Regions from separate parts of the Streptomyces sp. SCPE 10 genome, predicted to be linked through region 3. Evidence: predicted binding sites of a transcription regulator. Region 3 holds the regulator's gene; each other region holds the start of a gene.
The links. Region 3 encodes HrcA, which represses chaperone genes, less so after heat shock. Its sites were predicted from a motif close to TTNGCACTCNGNNNNNCNGAGTGCNAA; they were not measured.

Region 1 (6,474 bases), 1.9 Mb from region 3:
GTGCTCGAACTGGGCAGTGCGCAGGAGGAACGGGCGGCCACCCGGCTGGAGTTGGCCACGAGCCTGGTGGTGCGGTCGAGCACGGCACCGGTGCGGCCGGCGCAGTGATCGAAATTTTCGGGGCCGGTGTGCGGGCGGCTCCATGAAAATTTCGGAAGAAAACCAAATTGTGATGCTTCAACTAACGGCCCGCTAATAATTCGGACTTACGTTCCTGTCGTGACGCGACACGAGGAGCACGGCGACGCGGACATACGCGTGCGCCGGCGATCGAGAACGCTGCGGATCGCCGGTCTCACCCTGGCGGCCGCCCTGGTACTGGCCACGGCCACCGCGGGCTATGCGTACTGGCATCTCAACCACAACATCAAGAGCGTCGACATCAACAGCGCGCTCGGCGACGACCGTCCGGCGCCCGCTCCGGCCCCGAGCGCGTCCTCGGCCGCCGCGCCGCTCCCGTCCGGCGCCCTGAACATCCTGGTCCTCGGCTCGGACTCGCGCAGCGGCAAGGCCGACAAGGCGCTGGGCGGCGGCGACAGCGAGGGCGCCCGTTCGGACACCGCGATGGTGGTGCACATCGACGCGGGGCGCACCGCCGCCACCGTGGTCAGCATCCCGCGCGACACCCTCGTCACCCGCCCGTCCTGCCCGCTGCCCTCCGGGGGCGAGACCGCGGTGGCGTACGGCTCCATGTTCAACAGCGCCTTCTCGGTGGGCGGTCCGGTGTGCGCGGTGAAGACGGCCGAGTCGGTCACCGGTGTGCGCATGGACCACTTCGTCGAGATCGACTTCGCCGGTTTCGCCAAGCTGGTGGACGCGCTCGGCGGGGTCGACGTCACCACGAGCCAGGACATCGACGACGACAAGAGCCACCTCCATCTGAAGGCGGGCCCCCACCACCTCGACGGCACACAGGCGCTGGCCCTCGCGCGCACCCGGCACGGCATCGGCGACGGCAGCGACCTGGGCCGCATAGGGCTCCAACAGCTGCTGGTGAAGGCCCTGTTGGAGCAGATCTCCGGCACGAACCTGCTCGCCGACCCGGCCAGGCTCTACCAGGTCGCCGACGCGGTCACCGCGAGCATCACCACCGACACCGGCCTGGACTCGCTCGCCGAACTGACCAGCCTGGGGCAGAGCCTGAAGGGGCTGAGCGCCGACCATGTGAAGACGGTGATGATGCCGGTCGTCCAGGCGCCCTCAGACCCCAACCGGGTGATCGCGAAGGAGCCGGACGCGCGGAACCTGTGGGAGTCCCTGCGCCGCTGACCCTGCGCTCGGAGGCTTGCCCGGGGGTCGGGCCGCCGGGCGGCCCGTCAGGGGGCCGCCGGCGGCCGGGCGGGACCGCCGATCAGCATGGTGGGCGCGCCCGCCACCCGGGTCAGGAACACGGTCGCCGCGTTCGGCCCCTGCGGCTTGACCTTCCGGCGCAGCTCCTCCGGCTCGACCGCCGACCCGCGCTTCTTCACGGTCAGCGTGCCGACCCCGCGTTCGCGCAGCAGCGCCTTCAGCTTCTTCACGTTGAACGGGATCCGGTCGGTGATCTCGTAGGCGGTGGCGTACGGCGTGGGGTGCAGCGTGTCGGCGGTGACGTAGGCGATGGTCTCGTCCAGGAGGCCCCCGCCGACCTCCTGCGCCACCTCGGCGACCAGGTGCGCGCGGATCACGGCGCCGTCCGGCTCGTACAAGTACGGTCCCACCGGCCGCACTTCGGGGTTCGGCAGCCCCCGTCCGAGCAGCGTGCGCGGGCCGGGCAGCAGGGTGGCGCGCACCGCGCCCGGCGACCCGGTGCCGAACCAGAGCACCGCCTCCTTCACATCGCCGCCGTCGGAGATCCACTCGGCCTCGGCCTCCGGGGGCACCGCCTCGTGCGGCACGCCCGGGGCGATCTTCAGCGCGGCGTGCGGCGCCCGGCGCGCGGCGGACACCGCCCACGACAGCGGCGGCGAGTACGCCTCGGGGTCGAAGACCCGGCCGCCGCCCCTGGCCGAGGTGCCCCGTCGCGCGGGATCCACGAACACGGCGTCGTACCCGGCGGTGTCCACCTCGGTGACGTCGGCCTCGCGTACCTCGATCAGGTCGGCGAGCCCGAGGGCCTCGGCGTTCGCCCGCGTCACGGCCGCCGTCAGCGGGTCCCGGTCCACGGCGAGCACCCGGATGCCGGCCCGCGCCAGCGCGATGGCGTCCCCGCCGATCCCGCAGCACAGGTCCGCCACCGAGGTCACCCCGAGATCGGTCAGCCGCCGCGCCCGGTACGCCGCCACGCCGGCCCGGGTGGACTGCTCGACCCCGTTCGGGGTGAAGAACATCCGCTCCGCGTCCGCCTTCGCGAACTTGGCCGCCGCCCGCTGCCGCAGCCGGGCCTGGCCGAGCGCGGCCGACACCAGTGCGGCGGGGTGGTCGCGGCGCAGCCGGGTGGCGACGGCCAGTTCGTCGGCCGGGGCGGTGTCGCGGACCTCTTCGAGGAGGGCCCGGCCTTCGGGGGTGAGGAGGGGAGCGAGGTCGTTCACCGGGTCATTGTGGGCCAGTCGGTGGATGGTGCGCCTCCGGACGGCGTTGTCGGCCGGGCCGCGGGCGCCGGGCCTGCGAAGATCCAGCACCATGCGTCTAGTAGTACAAAATGACAAAAATCGGGTACGGGGCGGCCGGAGCCGGTCGCGCGGGCGGGGCCTCGCCCTCGGCTGCGGCGCCGCGGTCCTCGCCTCCACCGCCCTCGTCACCGGCTGCTCCGAGGCCGGCTCCCACGCCCCGCGCCCGGCCGCGGGCCAGGGCGGTGCCGCCGCCCACGCCCCGGACGCCCGGGCCGCGCGGGCCGCGGAACACGCCCGGCTGGTCGCCGCGGCCAAGAGATGGGGGCTGGACGAGGTCCCGCTCACGCCCCCGCCGCCACCCGCGAAGAAGCCCCGCATCACCGCGCGCGCGGGCTTCGAGGTCGACCACCAGGAGGACTGGGGCCTGCCCCCCGTCTTCACTACCGTCCCCACCGACAACAAGGTCGTCTTCCTCACCATCGACGACGGCTCGGAGAAGGACCCCCGGTTCCTGGAGATGATGCGGGACCTGAAGGTCCCGTACACCGCGTTCCTCAGCGACTACCTGGTCAAGGACGACTACGGCTACTTCCGCAAGGCCCAGTCCTACGGCAACGGCGTCAACAACCACACCCTGCACCACCCCTACCTGCCGGGGCTGTCCTACGACGAGCAGCGCCACGAGATCTGCGACATGCAGGACATCATGCGCAAGCAGTACGGCAAGCGCCCCACGCTCTTCCGCCCGCCCTACGGCAACTACAACCAGGACACCCTGGTCGCCGCCAAGTCCTGCGGCATCAAGTACGCGCCGATCTGGAACGAGGAGGTCTACGTCGACCACTGGGAGTTCCGCGAGGACGACCAGCAGCTGCGCCGCGGCGACATCGTGCTCACCCACTTCCGGGGCCGCGGCGACTGGGACGGCACGATGGTCGACGACATGCGCCGCTTCCTCAACAAGGTCACCCGCGAGGGTTACGCCGTGGCCCGCCTGGAGGACTACCTGTGAGCCGGCCGGGGGACCCCAGGTGAGCCGACCGGGGGAGGGCCGGCGGGCGGCCCGTGCGCGGCGGCGCCCGGGCCGCGCCGCGGCCGGTGCCGCGGCGCTCTGCTCGCTGCTGCTGCTCGTGGGCTGCGCCCAGTCCGTCGACCCCATCGAACGGCTGGGCAGGAAGGCGGCCGAGGGCGTGCACCCGCACGCCCCCGCGTCCGTCCCGCCCTACCGCCGCTGGGGCCTGACCGCACCGCTCGCCCGTCCCCCGGTACCCCCCGCCCGCCGTCTCGCGGCGCCTCGGGGACCCGCCCCGCTGCCCCCGGTCGTGGACCACGTCCCCACCCGCGACCGGGTCGTCTTCCTCACCTACGACGACACCGGGCAGGACCCCGGCTTCACCGCCATGGTCCGCCAACTCCGGCTCCCGGTGAGCCTGTTCGTGCCCGACGGCACCCGGCCGGACGCCCTCGCCCCGCTCCGCGCCGCCGGTGCCGCCGTGGAGAACCGCACCCCCGACCGCCCACCGCTGGCCGGCCGGCCGTACACCGCCCAGCGCACCGCGATCTGCGCCCGCCGGGACCGGCTGCGCGCCCGCCTCTTCCGCCCGCCCGGCGGCGCCTACGACCGCACCACCCGGCGCGCGGCGGCCGGCTGCGGCATCACCGCCCTCGCCCTCTGGCGCGCCACCCTGACCCCCGCCGGGCTGACCTACCCCCGGGGCCCCCGCCACCTCCGCCCCGGTGACATCGTCCGCGTCACCCCCAGGGCCCCCGCGTCCCGTCTCCTGCGCGGCATCCAGCGGCGGAACCTGACGGTGGGCCGCCTCGAGGACTACCTGTAGCGGACCGGGAACGGCCGACGCGCCACGACGTCATTGGCACTCCGCTTGACCGAGTGCTAATCGCAGTCATAGTCTCGGGTCTGGCACTCCCCCCTGGAGAGTGCCAACAACGCGACGGGCAGGTCCGGCACCCGCGACGACGGATCGACCTGGTCGCCACCTCAGACAGTTAACCCCGTGAGATCTCCGAAGGGGGAGGTCGGATCGTGACGACCGCCAGCTCCAAGGTTGCCATCAAGCCGCTCGAGGACCGCATCGTGGTCCAGCCGCTGGACGCCGAGCAGACCACGGCCTCTGGCCTGGTCATCCCGGACACCGCGAAGGAGAAGCCCCAGGAGGGCGCCGTCCTCGCCGTGGGCCCGGGCCGGTTCGAGAACGGCGAGCGCCTTCCGCTCGACGTCAAGGTCGGCGACGTCGTCCTCTACAGCAAGTACGGCGGCACCGAGGTGAAGTACAGCGGCGAGGAGTACCTCGTCCTCTCGGCTCGCGACGTTCTCGCGATCATCGAGAAGTAATCACCCCGAGCAAACCTTTGCTTTGAGCTGCGCCCCTGGCCCCCGCGACCGATAACGAAGCCGGGCGCCCGGGGCGCAGTTCGTCTTTGTACCCACAGATTTCCGAGAGGGCTCCCGCTGTCATGGCGAAGATCCTGAAGTTCGACGAGGACGCCCGTCGCGCCCTTGAGCGCGGCGTCAACAAGCTGGCCGACACGGTGAAGGTGACGATCGGCCCCAAGGGTCGCAACGTCGTCATCGACAAGAAGTTCGGCGCTCCCACCATCACCAACGACGGCGTCACCATCGCCCGCGAGGTGGAGATCGAGGACCCGTACGAGAACCTCGGCGCGCAGCTGGTGAAGGAGGTGGCGACCAAGACCAACGACATCGCGGGTGACGGCACCACCACCGCCACCGTGCTCGCCCAGGCGCTGGTGCGCGAGGGTCTGAAGAACGTCGCCGCCGGTGCCTCCCCGGCCGCCCTGAAGAAGGGCATCGACGCCGCGGTGAAGGCCGTCTCCGACGACCTGCTCGCCACCGCCCGTCCGATCGACGAGAAGTCCGACATCGCCGCCGTGGCCGCGCTGTCCGCCCAGGACCAGCAGGTCGGCGAGCTGATCGCCGAGGCCATGGACAAGGTCGGCAAGGACGGTGTCATCACCGTCGAGGAGTCCAACACCTTCGGTCTGGAGCTGGACTTCACCGAGGGCATGGCCTTCGACAAGGGCTACCTGTCCCCGTACTTCGTGACCGACCAGGAGCGTATGGAGGCCGTCCTCGACGACCCGTACATCCTGATCAACCAGGGCAAGATCTCCGCCATCGCGGACCTGCTGCCGCTGCTGGAGAAGGTCATCCAGGCCGGCTCCTCCAAGCCGCTGCTGATCATCGCCGAGGACATCGAGGGCGAGGCCCTGTCGACCCTGGTCGTCAACAAGATCCGCGGCACCTTCAACGCCGTCGCGGTGAAGGCCCCCGGCTTCGGCGACCGCCGCAAGGCGATGCTCCAGGACATGGCCGTCCTCACCGGCGCCACCGTCATCTCCGAGGAGGTCGGCCTCAAGCTCGACCAGGTCGGCATCGACGTGCTCGGCTCCGCCCGCCGCGTCACCGTCACCAAGGACGACACCACGATCGTCGAGGGTGCCGGCAAGGCCGAGGACCTCAACGGCCGCGTCGCCCAGATCAAGGCCGAGATCGAGAACACCGACTCCGACTGGGACCGCGAGAAGCTCCAGGAGCGCCTCGCGAAGCTGGCCGGCGGCGTGTGCGTGATCAAGGTCGGCGCCGCCACCGAGGTGGAGCTGAAGGAGAAGAAGCACCGTCTGGAGGACGCCATCTCCGCGACCCGCGCCGCGGTCGAGGAGGGCATCGTCTCCGGTGGTGGCTCCGCGCTCGTCCACGCCTCCAAGGTCCTGGAGGGCAACCTCGACAAGACCGGCGACGAGGCCACCGGTGTCGCCGTGGTCCGCAACGCGGTCGTCGAGCCGCTGCGCTGGATCGGCGAGAACGCCGGCCAGGAGGGCTACGTCATCGTCTCCAAGGTCAAGGACCTCGACAAGGGCCAGGGCTACAACGCCGCCACCGGCGAGTACGGCGACCTGATCA
Region 2 (6,474 bases), 860 kb from region 3:
AGTCCTGGATCAGCACCGCCGCACCCTCGGCCGCCTCCTGGGCGAGCGCCTCGGCGAACGCCCGGTTGTAGGCCTCGTACGCCGCCCACTGCCGCCGGAACCCGGCGTCGAAGACGGGTTCGAGCGGCGTCTGGTAGAGCATGTGGTGCACGAACCAGAGGACCGAGTTGGCGATGCCGTTGTACGCGTCGGCGAAGACCTCCGCGTCGATGTCGAGCATCCGCACCCGCTGACCGCCGGTGTCGGCGACCGGCAGCAGCCCGCCGTCCGCGCGCCGGGCGGCCGCCCGGTCGCCGTCGCCCAGCGCGGCGCACACCCACACCGCGTTCGCCTCCGGCCCGATGGCCGAAAGGCCGGAGACCAGACCGCCGCCGCCCCGCTTGGGACGCAGCGCCCCGCCCTCGCCGACCGTGTACGAAACCGGGCCGCGATTGGACGCGACCAGCACCTCAGCACCGTGCGTGGAAGCCATGGTCCTCAACCTAGCCCGGCCCGGAAACACTCAAACGTACGGACGTCCCGGAAAGCGGCCCTGAACAGCCGTGCCTCCGGTTTCACGCCACCCGGCGGCGGGCGTACTCGGTGATCTCGGTCATCGGCGGGCGCTCCTCGGTGTCCACCGCGTAGGTGCGCGGCTCGAAGCCCGTCACCCCCCGCTCGAACTGGGTGAGCGAGGGCCGCACCAGATGGCCCCGGGCCAGCCGCAGCTGGGCGGTGCGGTAGATGGCCGCCGCCATCCGGCCGAGCGCCTGCCCGTCCTGGTGCCGGTGCTTGCGCACCCCCACGTCCACCTGGGCCAGCGCGTCCAGGCCCACCAGGTGCAGGGCGTCCACCAGCATGCCCAGCTCCACCCCGTACCCCACCGGGAACGGCAGCCGCTCCAGCAGCGAGCGCCGGGCCGCGTACTCCCCGCCCAGCGGCTGCACGAATCCCGCCAGCTGCGGCCAGTGCATGTTCAGCAGCGGGCGCGCCATCAGCTCGGTGACCCGGCCGCCCTGCCCCGCCGACCCGGCGAGCGGCCGGTCGTACATCGCCTTGACCAGCTGTACGTCCGGCTCGGTGAGCAGCGGGCCGACGATCCCGGTGACGAAGTCGGCCGAGAACTCCCGCAGGTCCGCGTCGACGAAGCAGATGACGTCCCCGGTGGCGACGAGCAGCGAGCGCCACAGCACCTCGCCCTTGCCCGGGACGGCGGGTATCCGGGGCAGGATCGCGTCGCGGTGCACCACCCGCGCGCCCGCCGCGGCCGCCACCTCGGAGGTGCGGTCGGTGGACCCGGAGTCGATCACCAGCACCTCGTCGACCAGCGGGACCCGCTCCACCAGCTCGCGCCGGATCACGGCGACGATCTCGCCGACGGTCTCCTCCTCGTCGAGCGCGGGCAGGACCACGCTGACCGTCTGGCCCGTGCGCTGCTTGGCCGCCAGGAGCTGGTGCAGCGGCCGATCGTGCACGGACCAGGAGCGGTCGCTCAGCCAGCGCTCGACTTCTTCCAGCACGGTCCCGGACTCCTCACGGTTGTCTCGCGGTACGGACGACTATCTCAACTGTCCATGCCTTCGGTTACAGTCTTGAACAACGCCGATGACCATCGCATGTCGGGGGTCCACGCGCGCCGACAACCGCATACACAACCGAATACCGCTCATCCAGAGGGGCAGAGGGACACGGCCCGATGAAGCCCCGGCAACCCTCCAGCCGGTCTCGTCTTCGAACAGCGAGGCTCCCGGCTAGGGAAGGTGCCAAATCCGTCTCGCGGCGAGATGCGTCGCGAGGAAGATGAGGAGAAAGGGCCTCGCCTCTCATGGCTGTGCAGACAGTTGCCTCCACCGGCAGTTCCACCGTCGACCTCGGCCCCGCCGCCGCCCTGAGCTGTCGGGAATGCGGCCACCGCGTCCCGCTCGGCCCGGTCTTCGCCTGCGAGGAGTGTTTCGGGCCGCTGGAGATCGCCTACGACTTCTCCGGCTACGACACCGAGGAACTGCGGGCGCGCATCGAAAGCGGCCCCGCCAACATCTGGCGCTACGCCCCGCTGCTGCCCGTCCCGGCGAACGTGGCCGACAAGCCGAACATCAACCCCGGCTGGACCAAGCTCGTCAAGGCGGACAACCTCGCCCGCGAACTCGGCGTCACCGGCGGCCTGTACGTCAAGGACGACTCCGGCAACCCGACCCACTCCTTCAAGGACCGGGTGGTCGCGCAGGCACTGGAGGCCGCGCGCGCCTTCGGCTTCACCACCCTGTCCTGCTCCTCCACCGGCAACCTGGCCGGCGCCGTCGGCGCCGCCGCCGCCCGCGCCGGCTTCCGCTCCTGCGTGTTCATCCCGCACGACCTGGAGCAGGGCAAGGTCGTCATGGCCGCGGTCTACGGCGGCGAGCTCGTCGGCATCGAGGGCAACTACGACGACGTGAACCGCTTCTGCTCCGAGCTGATCGGCGACCCGGCCGGCGAGGGCTGGGGCTTCGTCAACGTCAATCTGCGCCCCTACTACGCGGAGGGCTCCAAGACCCTGGCGTACGAGATCTGCGAGCAGCTCGGCTGGCGGCTGCCCGACCAGATCGTGGTCCCGATCGCCTCCGGCTCCCAGCTCACCAAGATCGACAAGGGGCTCCAGGAGCTGATCAAGCTGGGGCTCGTGGAGGACCGGCCGTACAAGATCTTCGGTGCCCAGGCCGAGGGCTGCTCGCCGGTGTCGACGGCCTTCAAGGCGGGCCACGACGTCGTGCGGCCGCAGAAGCCGGACACCATCGCCAAGTCCCTCGCCATCGGCAACCCGGCCGACGGGCCCTACGTCCTGGACATCGCCCGGCGCACCGGCGGCGCCGTGGAGGACGTGACGGACGAGCAGGTCGTCGCCGCGATCAAGCTGCTGGCCCGGACCGAGGGCATCTTCGCCGAGACCGCGGGCGGGGTGACCGTCGGCGTGACGAAGAAGCTGATCGAGGACGGCGTCCTCGACCCGTCGAAGACCACCGTCGTCCTCAACACCGGCGACGGTCTGAAGACCCTCGACGCGGTGGCCGGCACCGGCCTGACCGCCACCATCCGCCCGACCCTGGACTCCTTCCGAGAGGCTGGCCTCGCATGAGCGTGACCGTTCGCATCCCCACCATCCTGCGCACCTACACCGGCGGCCGGGCCGAGGTGGCGGCCGAGGGCGCCACCCTCGCCGAGGTCATCGAGGACCTGGAGAAGAACCACACCGGGATCGCCGCCCGCGTCCTGGACGACCAGGGCAAGCTGCGCCGGTTCGTGAACGTCTACGTGAACGACGACGACGTCCGCTTCGAGCAGGGCCTGGAGACCGTCACCCCGGACGGCGCGGGTATCTCGATCATTCCGGCGGTCGCCGGCGGCTGCTGACCGAATGACCGATCATTACCTTCGGTAAGGACGGTTACGGAAGGTTCATCGGATTGCCCTCTCCGTGAGAGAAGCGGAGGGGGCAATTCTGTGTGATTGAGCGCGGTACAGTTGGGGAACACGCCCCGGATCACCGCGGGGATGCCCTCGATTCCTCACCGCGAGCCCGATAAGAAGTAGCCAAAGTGCACGGGTTTTCCGCGGCTTTTGTGTATTTTACGGGGCCCGACTTGCCCTGAACTCTGGCGAATTCTCCCCACATTCCGGATCGGTCGCGTCCAGAATTCTCGTCCAATTGACCTGTTGCAGACGGCAGTTGGACAGATACATTCAGCCGCGGTCGACGCGTTCCGGCGCACGCACCCCGACCGATTGGGGGGCGAGGTCTGACCCGGGTCCGCGAAGTGCGGATCTGCGCAAGGGCCAGTAATAGGGGAGTTAGGCATGGCTCAGGGCACCGTCAAGTGGTTCAACGCGGAGAAGGGGTACGGCTTCATCGCGGTCGACGGTGGTGCGGACGTCTTCGTCCACTACAGCGCCATTCAGATGGACGGCTACCGCACCCTGGAGGAGGGCCAGCGGGTCGAGTTCGAGATCTCGCAGGGTCAGAAGGGTCCGCAGGCCGACATGGTTCGCGTCACCGCCTGAACGTTTCTGGACCGCAGGGCTCGCACCTCGCACGGGGTGCGGGCCCTGCGGCGTGTCCGGGGCTGGTGGCGTTCGCCCGGGGCTGACGACCGGCTCGTACCCGCGCAGGCGCTTGCACTCGACCATGCCGAGTGCTAATCATTGGCGTTAGCACTCTGAAGGTGAGAGTGACAAAGAAGGACCGGGTCGGTGAGGCCCGCAGGCCACGTGGGGCAAGGAACCGCAGGCCGGCGAGCCGTCCGTCGCGGGCGCGGGCGCGGTCCGAAGGAATCACCCCCAGTCCTGGAGGGACCACTTCACATGGCCAAGATCATCGCGTTCGACGAGGAGGCGCGGCGCGGCCTCGAGCGCGGCATGAACCAGCTCGCGGACGCCGTCAAGGTGACGCTCGGCCCCAAGGGTCGCAACGTCGTCCTCGAGAAGAAGTGGGGCGCCCCCACGATCACCAACGATGGTGTCTCCATCGCCAAGGAGATCGAGCTCGAGGACCCGTACGAGAAGATCGGCGCCGAGCTGGTCAAGGAAGTCGCCAAGAAGACGGACGACGTCGCCGGTGACGGTACGACCACCGCGACCGTGCTCGCCCAGGCCCTGGTCAAGGAGGGCCTGCGCAACGTCGCGGCCGGCGCCAACCCGATGGCTCTGAAGCGCGGTATCGAGAAGGCCGTCGAGGCCGTCTCCGCCGCCCTCCTGGAGCAGGCGAAGGACGTCGAGACCAAGGAGCAGATCGCCTCCACCGCGTCCATCTCCGCCGCCGACACCCAGATCGGCGAGCTGATCGCCGAGGCCATGGACAAGGTCGGCAAGGAAGGCGTCATCACCGTCGAGGAGAGCAACACCTTCGGTCTGGAGCTGGAGCTCACCGAGGGCATGCGCTTCGACAAGGGCTACATCTCCGCCTACTTCGCGACCGACATGGAGCGCATGGAGGCGTCGCTCGAGGACCCGTACATCCTCATCGCGAACTCCAAGATCGGCTCCGTCAAGGACCTGCTCCCGCTCCTGGAGAAGGTCATGCAGTCGGGCAAGCCGCTGCTGATCATCGCCGAGGACGTCGAGGGCGAGGCCCTGTCGACCCTGGTCGTCAACAAGATCCGCGGCACCTTCAAGTCCGTCGCCGTCAAGGCCCCGGGCTTCGGCGACCGCCGCAAGGCCATGCTCGGCGACATCGCCATCCTCACGGGCGGCGAGGTCATCTCCGAGGAGGTCGGCCTCAAGCTGGAGAACGCGACCCTGGACCTCCTGGGCCGCGCCCGCAAGGTCGTCATCACCAAGGACGAGACCACCATCGTCGACGGTGCCGGCTCCTCCGAGCAGGTCAACGGCCGCGTCAACCAGATCCGCGCCGAGATCGAGAACAGCGACTCCGACTACGACCGCGAGAAGCTCCAGGAGCGCCTGGCCAAGCTCGCCGGCGGCGTCGCGGTCATCAAGGCCGGTGCCGCCACCGAGGTGGAGCTCAAGGAGCGCAAGCACCGCATCGAGGACGCCGTGCGCAACGCCAAGGCGGCCGTCGAGGAGGGCATCGTCGCCGGTGGTGGCGTGGCCCTGCTGCAGGCCTCCCAGGTCTTCGAGAAGCTGGAGCTGGAGGGTGACGAGGCGACCGGCGCCAACGCCGTGCGCATCGCCCTGGAGGCCCCGCTGAAGCAGATCGCCGTCAACGCCGGCCTCGAGGGCGGTGTCGTGGTGGAGAAGGTGCGCAACCTGACCCCGGGCCACGGCCTGAACGCCGCGACCGGCGAGTACGTCGACCTGGTCGCCGAGGGCATCATCGACCCGGCGAAGGTGACCCGTTCCGCGCTGCAGAACGCCGCCTCCATCGCCGCGCTGTTCCTCACCACCGAGGCCGTCATCGCCGACAAGCCGGAGAAGGCCGCCGCGGCCGCTCCGGGCGGCATGCCGGGCGGTGACATGGACTTCTGATCGGCCTTCGCCGATCGGGTTTCCTGCCGAGGGCGGTACTTCCTGTCGGACGACAGGGGGTGCCGCCCTCGGGCGTGTCCGGGCTCACAACGGGCGGCTCCCGGGGCGGGAATGCGGGCCCTCGCGCGTCCGCTTACTTAAGGGTCTACAACAATGCGCATTCACATACCGGTTGGTCAGAAGCAGTATTAGGAGTTTCCCTCGTGACCGTCGACACGCCCGCCGCCTCCCGCGCGGCCCAGATCCTCTCCCGCCCCATCACCCTCAACGGCCTCACCGTTCCCAACCGGATCGCCATGGCGCCGATGACCCGGATGTTCTCCCCGGGCGGCATTCCCGGTGAGGACGTGCGCGCGTACTACGCGCGCCGGGCCGCCGCAGGCGTCGGCCTGATCGTCACCGAGGGCACCTACGTGGGCCACGAGTCGGCCGGGCAGAGCGACCGGATCCCGCGGTTCTCCGGCGAGGAGGAGCTGGCGGGCTGGGCGAAGGTCGCCGAGGACGTGCACGCGGCGGGCGGCACCATCGTCCCGCAGCTGT
Region 3 (6,474 bases):
TCAGCGCCCGTTGAACGCGTCCTTCAACCGCGAGAACAGCCCCTGCTGACCCGGCTGGAACTGGCCCTGGGGGCGTTCCTCGCCGCGCAGCTTGGAGAGTTCGCGCAGCAGGCGCTCCTGTTCGGGGTCCAGCTTGGTCGGCGTCTGGACCTCGACGTGGACGACCAGGTCGCCCCGGCCGCCGCCGCGCAGATGCGTGACGCCCCGGTTGTGCAGCGGGATCGACTGGCCGGACTGGGTGCCGGGCCGGATGTCGACCTCCTCCAGGCCGTCCAGCGTCTCCAGCGGCACCTTGGTGCCGAGGGCCGCCGCGGTCATCGGGATCGTCACCGTGCAGTGCAGATCGTCGCCGCGGCGCTGGAAGGTGGAGTGCGGCAGTTCGTGGATCTCGACGTACAGGTCGCCGGCCGGGCCGCCGCCGGGGCCGACCTCGCCCTCGCCCGCGAGCTGGATCCGCGTGCCGTTGTCGACACCGGCCGGGATCTTCACCGTCAGCGTGCGCCGCGAGCGGACACGGCCGTCGCCGGCGCACTCCGGGCACGGGGTCGGCACCACGGTGCCGAAGCCCTGGCACTGGGGGCACGGCCGCGAGGTCATGACCTGGCCCAGGAAGGACCGGGTGACCTGCGAGACCTCGCCGCGGCCGCGGCACATGTCACACGTCTGCGCGGACGTGCCCGGGGCCGCGCCCTCGCCGTTGCAGGTGTTGCAGACGACCGCGGTGTCGACCTGGATCTCCTTGGTGGTCCCGAAGGCCGCCTCGTCCAGCTCCACCTCGATCCGGATCATCGCGTCCTGGCCGCGCCGGGTGCGCGAGCGCGGCCCGCGCTGCGACGCCGTGCCGAAGAACGCGTCCATGATGTCGGAGAAGTTGCCGAAGCCACCGGCGCCGAAGCCGCCCGCGCCGGCGCCGCCGGACTGCGAGAGAGGATCTCCGCCGAGGTCGTAGACCTGCTTCTTCTGCGGGTCCGACAGCACCTCGTAAGCGGCGTTGATCTCCTTGAACCGCTCCTGGGTCTTCGGATCGGGGTTGACGTCCGGGTGCAGCTCGCGCGCGAGCCGGCGGAACGCCTTCTTGATCTCATCCTGCGACGCGTCGCGGCGCACGCCGAGAACGGCGTAGTAGTCCGTGGCCACTTACGACTCCGCCAGGATCTGTCCGACGTACCGTGCCACTGCGCGTACCGCTCCCATCGTTCCCGGGTAGTCCATGCGGGTCGGTCCGACCACGCCGAGCTTGGCAACCGCCTCGCCGCCCGAACCGTAGCCCACCGACACCACGGAGGTTGAGTTGAGTCCTTCGTGGGCGATCTCGTGCCCGATGCGCACGGTCATGCCCGGATCCTTCGCCTCGCCGAGGAGCTTGAGGAGCACGACCTGCTCCTCCAGAGCCTCCAGGACGGGCCGGATCGTGAGGGGGAAGTCGTGTCCGAAACGGGTGAGATTGGCGGTGCCGCCGATCATCAGCCGCTCCTCGTTCTCCTCGACCAGTGTCTCCAGAAGGGTGGAGAGCACCGTGGAGACCGTACCGCGATCCTCGGGTTCGAAGGCGTCCGGCAGGTCCTCGACCAGTGTCGGCACGTCCGTGAACCGGCGGCCCGCGACCCGGCTGTTCAGCCGCGCGCGCAGATCCGCCAGGGACGCCTCGCCGAACGGCGCCGGGCAGTCCACCATCCGCTGCTCGACCCGGCCGGTGTCCGTGATCAGCACGAGCATCACGCGCGCCGGAGCGAGCGCGAGCAGTTCCACGTGCCGCACGGTGGACCGGGTCAGGGACGGGTACTGCACGACGGCGACCTGCCGGGTCAGCTGCGCGAGCAGCCGTACCGTGCGCGCCACCACGTCGTCGAGGTCGACGGCGCCGTCCAGGAAGTTCTGGATCGCGCGCCGCTCGGGCGCGGTCATCGGCTTGACGCCGGCGAGCTTGTCGACGAACAGCCGGTAGCCCTTGTCGGTGGGGATGCGCCCCGCGCTGGTGTGCGGCTGGGCGATGAACCCCTCGTCCTCCAGGGCCGCCATGTCGTTGCGCACGGTCGCCGGGGAGACGCCGAGGTTGTGCCGCTCGGTCAGGGCCTTCGACCCGACCGGCTCCTCGGTGCCGACATAGTCCTGGACGATGGCGCGCAGTACCTGAAGCCTGCGTTCACTCAGCATTCGCGCGCACCTCCAGCACGTCGTCCCCTTCTGTCCTCGGTTCGGGCGCCTGGCACTCTTCGCGTGCGAGTGCCAGCGTTCCCCGGCCCAGTGTACGGCCGTGGGGTACGCACCGGGCAAGGTCGGTGCCCCCGTGACCGCTCGTGGGGCTAGCGTCGCGGTTATGACGGTGACTTGGGAAGAGCGGGGATGGGAGCGGCTGGCCACGGGGGTCGGGCGGTGCCGCCTGCCGGGCTGGGACTGCACGGCGGGGCTGGTCCTGGGCGCGGACACGGCGCTGATGGTGGACGCCGGGTCGAGCCTGGGCGAGGGGGCGCGGCTGCGGTCGGCGGCGGAGGAGCTGGCGGGCGGCCGTGTGACCCATCTCGCGCTGACCCACGCCCATTTCGACCATGTCTTCGGCGCCGCCGCGTTCGCGGGGGCGGCGGTGTACGCGGCGGTGGGCGCGGAGGCGGTGCTCGCCGGCGAGCGGGACGCGCTGCGCCATGACGCCGTCCACCACGGGCTGCCGGCGGCGGACGCGGAGGAGGCGGCGCTGGCGCTGGTCCCGCCGCGGCACCTGGTCTCCGGGGAGCGCACCCTGGACCTCGGCGGGGGCCGGCAGGTGCTGCTGGCCAACGTCGGCCCCGGCCACACCGCCCATGACCTGGTGGTCCTGGTGCCGGGCGAGCGTGAGGTGGTGTTCTGCGGCGACCTGGTCGAGGAGTCCGGCGAACCCCAGGCGGGCCCGGACGCCGTACCGTCGCGCTGGCCGGCCGCGCTGGACCGGCTGCTGGCGCTGGGCGGCGAGGACGCGCTGTACGTGCCCGGTCACGGTGCGGTGGTGGACGCGGCCTTCGTACGGCGCCAACGGGACGCCCTGGCCGCGCGTTTCGGCGTGTCGTGAGCGCCCGCCTCGCTCTTCTCCTATCGTCATCCGAATGCGCCAGTACTCCCCCGACCTGACCCCGCCCTGGAAGAAGCCCCAGCCGGTGCCGGAGGTGCCCGCGGAACCGGGCCTGGTCGTGGAGGAGCCCGGCACCGGGTTCTGCGGCGCGGTGATCCGCTGCGAGGCGGGCACGGTCACGCTGGAGGACCGCTTCGGCAAGCACCGGGTCTTCCCGCTGGAACCCCGCGGCTTCCTGCTGGAGGGCCGCCCGGTGACCCTGGTACGTCCCGCCGCCGCCCCGGCCCGCCCGGCCCGCACGGCGTCCGGATCGGTCGCGGTGCCCGGCGCCCGCGCCCGCGTGGCCCGCGCCGGCCGCATCTACGTCGAGGGGCGGCACGACGCCGAGCTGGTCGAGAAGGTCTGGGGCGACGACCTGCGCATCGAGGGCGTGGTCGTGGAGTACCTGGAGGGCGTGGACCACCTGCCCTCGATCGTCGCCGACTTCGCCCCCGGCCCCGACGCCCGGCTCGGCATCCTGGTGGACCACCTGGTGCCCGGCAGCAAGGAATGGCGCATCGCCGAGTCGGTGACCAGCGAGCACGCCCTGGTCGTGGGCCATCCCTACATCGACATCTGGGAGGCGGTGAAACCCGCCGCCCTGGGCATCGCCGCCTGGCCCGCCGTGCCCCGCGGCCAGGACTGGAAGACGGGCGTGTGCCGCGCCCTCGGCTGGCCGTCGGACAACACGGGCGCGGTGTGGCAGGCGATCCTCAAGCGGGTCGGCTCCTACAAGGACCTGGAGCCGGAGCTGCTGGGGCGGGTGGAGGAGCTGATCGACTTCGTCACGGGCGGCGGGGCCTGACCCGCTTCGCCGCCGGGTGGCTCAGTCCACCAGGTCCCGCACCACCGCGTCCGCGAGCAGCCGGCCGCGCAGGGTGAGCACGGCGCGGCCCCCGGCGTAGGGGCCCTCCTGGAGGAGTCCGTCCGCCACGGCCCGGCGCGCCGCCGCGCGGCCCGCCTCCTTCAGCAGGTCCAGCGGGACGCCCTCGCGCAGGCGCAGTTCCAGCAGGATGCGCTCGACGCGGCGGTCCTCGGCGGTCAGCAGCTCGCGGCCGGCGCCCGGGGAGCGGCCCGCGGCCAGGGCGGCGGCGTAGGCGCCGGGGTGCTTGACGTTCCACCAGCGGACGCCGCCCACGTGCGAGTGGGCGCCCGGCCCGGCGCCCCACCAGTCCGCGCCGCGCCAGTACAGCTCGTTGTGCAGACAGCGGCCGGCCGCGGAGGTGGCCCAGTTGGAGACCTCGTACCAGGCGAAGCCCGCGGCGGAGAGGGTCTCCTCGGCGATCAGATAGCGGTCGGCGTGCACGTCGTCGTCGGTCATCGGGATCTCGCCCCGGCGGATCCGGCGGGCGAGCTGGGTGCCCTCCTCCACGATGAGCGCGTACGCGCTGACGTGGTCGGGGCCGGCGCCGATCGCCGCCTCCAGGGAGGCCCGCCAGTCGTCGTCGCTCTCGCCCGGGGTGCCGTAGATCAGGTCGAGGTTGACGTGGTCGAAGCCCGCCGCCCGCGCCTCCCCCACGCACGCCTCGGGGCGCCCGGGGGTGTGGGTGCGGTCCAGGATCCGCAGCACGTGCTGCTTCGCGCTCTGCATGCCGAAGGAGATCCGGTTGAAGCCGCCCTCCCGGAGGGTCGCGAGGTAGGCCGGGTCGACGGACTCGGGGTTCGCCTCCGTGGTGACCTCGGCGTCCGGGGCCAGCCCGAACTCGTCGCGGATCGCCGCCAGCATCCGTACGAGGTCGTCGGCGGCCAGCAGGGTGGGCGTGCCGCCGCCGACGAAGACCGTGCGGACCGGGCGCGGGTCGTCGCCGAGCACCTTGCGGGCGAGCCGGATCTCGTCGGTGAGGGTGTCCGCGTAGTTGTCGCGGGAGGCGAGCACCCCGCCGGTGCCGCGCAGCTCGGTCGCGGTGTAGGTGTTGAAGTCGCAGTAGCCGCAGCGGGTCGCGCAGTACGGCACGTGCAGATAGAAACCGAGCGGACGGTCAACCGCCCCGGCGAGCGCGTGTGCGGGCAACGCGCCGTCGTCGGGAACGGGCTCACCGTCGGGGAGTGCGGAAGGCATACGACCCATTGTCCAGCACCGCCGCGCTCCCCCGGCCGCCGTCTCATCCCGCCTGGAGCACCAGCAGTGCCAGGTCGTCCTCCGGCGGGGCCTCGCCGAAGGTGTGCACCAGGTGGCGGATCCTTTCCGCGATCTCCTCCGCGGTGAGACCGACGCAGGAGGCCAGGGCGGCGGCGAGGCCGTCGGCGTCGTCGAACTGGCGGGAGCCGCAGCGTCGCTCGGTCACCCCGTCGGTGACGCACAGCAGGCTGTCGCCGGGCAGCAGGTCCAGCGTCTCGCTGACGTAGGTCTCGTCCTCGACCACGCCGAGCAGGGTCTGCGGGCGGGCCGCGGTGCGCACGGCGCCGTCGGGGCCGAGGACCAGCGGGAGCGGGTGCCCGGCGGAGGCCAGGGTGCAGCGGACCCCGCCCTCGAACGGGGTCAGCTCGCCGTAGAGCAGGGACAGGAAGCGGGTCTGCGGGCCCTCCCCGGGCGCCACGGCCAGGCCGTCGGCGGCCACCAGCGCGCGGGCCGCGGCGTCCGCGGCCTCGGTGGCGTCGTCCAGGAGGAGCTGGTTGAGGCGGTCGAGCACGTCGGCCACCCGGTAGCCCTCGCGGGCCAGCAGCCGCAGCCAGGGCCGGGCGAGGCCGATGACGACCGCCGCCTCCGGGCCCTTGCCCTGCACGTCGCCGATGGCGAAGCACCAGCGGCCGTCGCTCGCCGGGAACAGGTCGTAGAAGTCGCCGCTGGGCCCGCTCTTGTCGCAGGGCTCGTAGACCAGCGCGCTGCTCATCCCGGGGATCTCCGCGACCGCGCCGGGCAGCAGGCCCCGCTGGAGCACCGCGCTGATGGTGGCCTGGCGGGCGTACTGCCGGGCCGCGCCGATGGCGAGCGCGACCCGGCGGGCCAGGTCCTCGACCAGCCCGGTGATCTCGTCCGGGAAGCGCCTGAGCCCGCACCGCCCGATGACCAGCGTGCCGAGCGGACGCCCGCCCGCGACCAGCCGGTACGCCAGCGCCGTGCCGTCGGCGCCCTGCGGGCCGAGCGAGGGGCCGGGCCACGGGTACGGCTCGGGGCCGAACCCCGCCCCGTCCCCCGTCCGCGGCGGCTCCTTCTCCAGCGCCCCGCGCAGTTCCTCGATGCGGTTCTCGCTGGCGTGCCAGACCCGGGCGGGGCCGTCGTACGACCCGCCGCGCGCCGACGCCTCGTCCTCCAGCCACACCGCGCACCAGTCGGCGAGCCGGGGCACGATCAGCTGGCCGGTGAGGGCCGTGACCAGGTTCTCGTCCAGTTGCCCGGCGAGCAGGTCGGAGGCCTCGGCGAGGAAGGACAGCGCGCCCCGGCCGAGCCAGTCCCG

Region 1: a site for HrcA is predicted at 4,403-4,429, ahead of groES (co-chaperone GroES). Genes of this name have one in related genera too.
Region 2: a site for HrcA is predicted at 4,123-4,149, ahead of groL (chaperonin GroEL). Genes of this name have one in related genera too.

The regions. Positions count from the first base shown of each region.
Region 1 is NZ_CP197069.1:4,629,771-4,636,244, forward strand. It holds gene ACSP97_RS21590 (LacI family DNA-binding transcriptional regulator) at 1-108, shown strand, start outside; gene ACSP97_RS21595 (LCP family protein) at 220-1,269, shown strand; gene ACSP97_RS21600 (THUMP-like domain-containing protein) at 1,317-2,510, opposite strand; gene ACSP97_RS21605 (polysaccharide deacetylase family protein) at 2,602-3,543, shown strand; gene ACSP97_RS21610 (polysaccharide deacetylase family protein) at 3,563-4,369, shown strand; gene groES (co-chaperone GroES) at 4,576-4,884, shown strand; gene groL (chaperonin GroEL) at 5,007-6,474, shown strand, end outside.
Region 2 is NZ_CP197069.1:3,565,342-3,571,815, reverse strand. It holds gene ACSP97_RS16590 (alpha,alpha-trehalose-phosphate synthase (UDP-forming)) at 1-472, opposite strand, end outside; gene ACSP97_RS16585 (glucosyl-3-phosphoglycerate synthase) at 555-1,499, opposite strand; SAM riboswitch class I at 1,643-1,786, shown strand; gene thrC (threonine synthase) at 1,805-3,088, shown strand; gene ACSP97_RS16575 (MoaD/ThiS family protein) at 3,085-3,363, shown strand; gene ACSP97_RS16570 (cold-shock protein) at 3,808-4,011, shown strand; gene groL (chaperonin GroEL) at 4,312-5,934, shown strand; gene ACSP97_RS16560 (NADH:flavin oxidoreductase) at 6,138-6,474, shown strand, end outside.
Region 3 is NZ_CP197069.1:2,709,645-2,716,118, forward strand. It holds gene dnaJ (molecular chaperone DnaJ) at 1-1,137, opposite strand; gene hrcA (heat-inducible transcriptional repressor HrcA) at 1,138-2,154, opposite strand; gene ACSP97_RS12745 (MBL fold metallo-hydrolase) at 2,318-3,040, shown strand; gene ACSP97_RS12750 (DUF3097 domain-containing protein) at 3,075-3,884, shown strand; gene hemW (radical SAM family heme chaperone HemW) at 3,906-5,138, opposite strand; gene ACSP97_RS12760 (SpoIIE family protein phosphatase) at 5,182-6,474, opposite strand, start outside.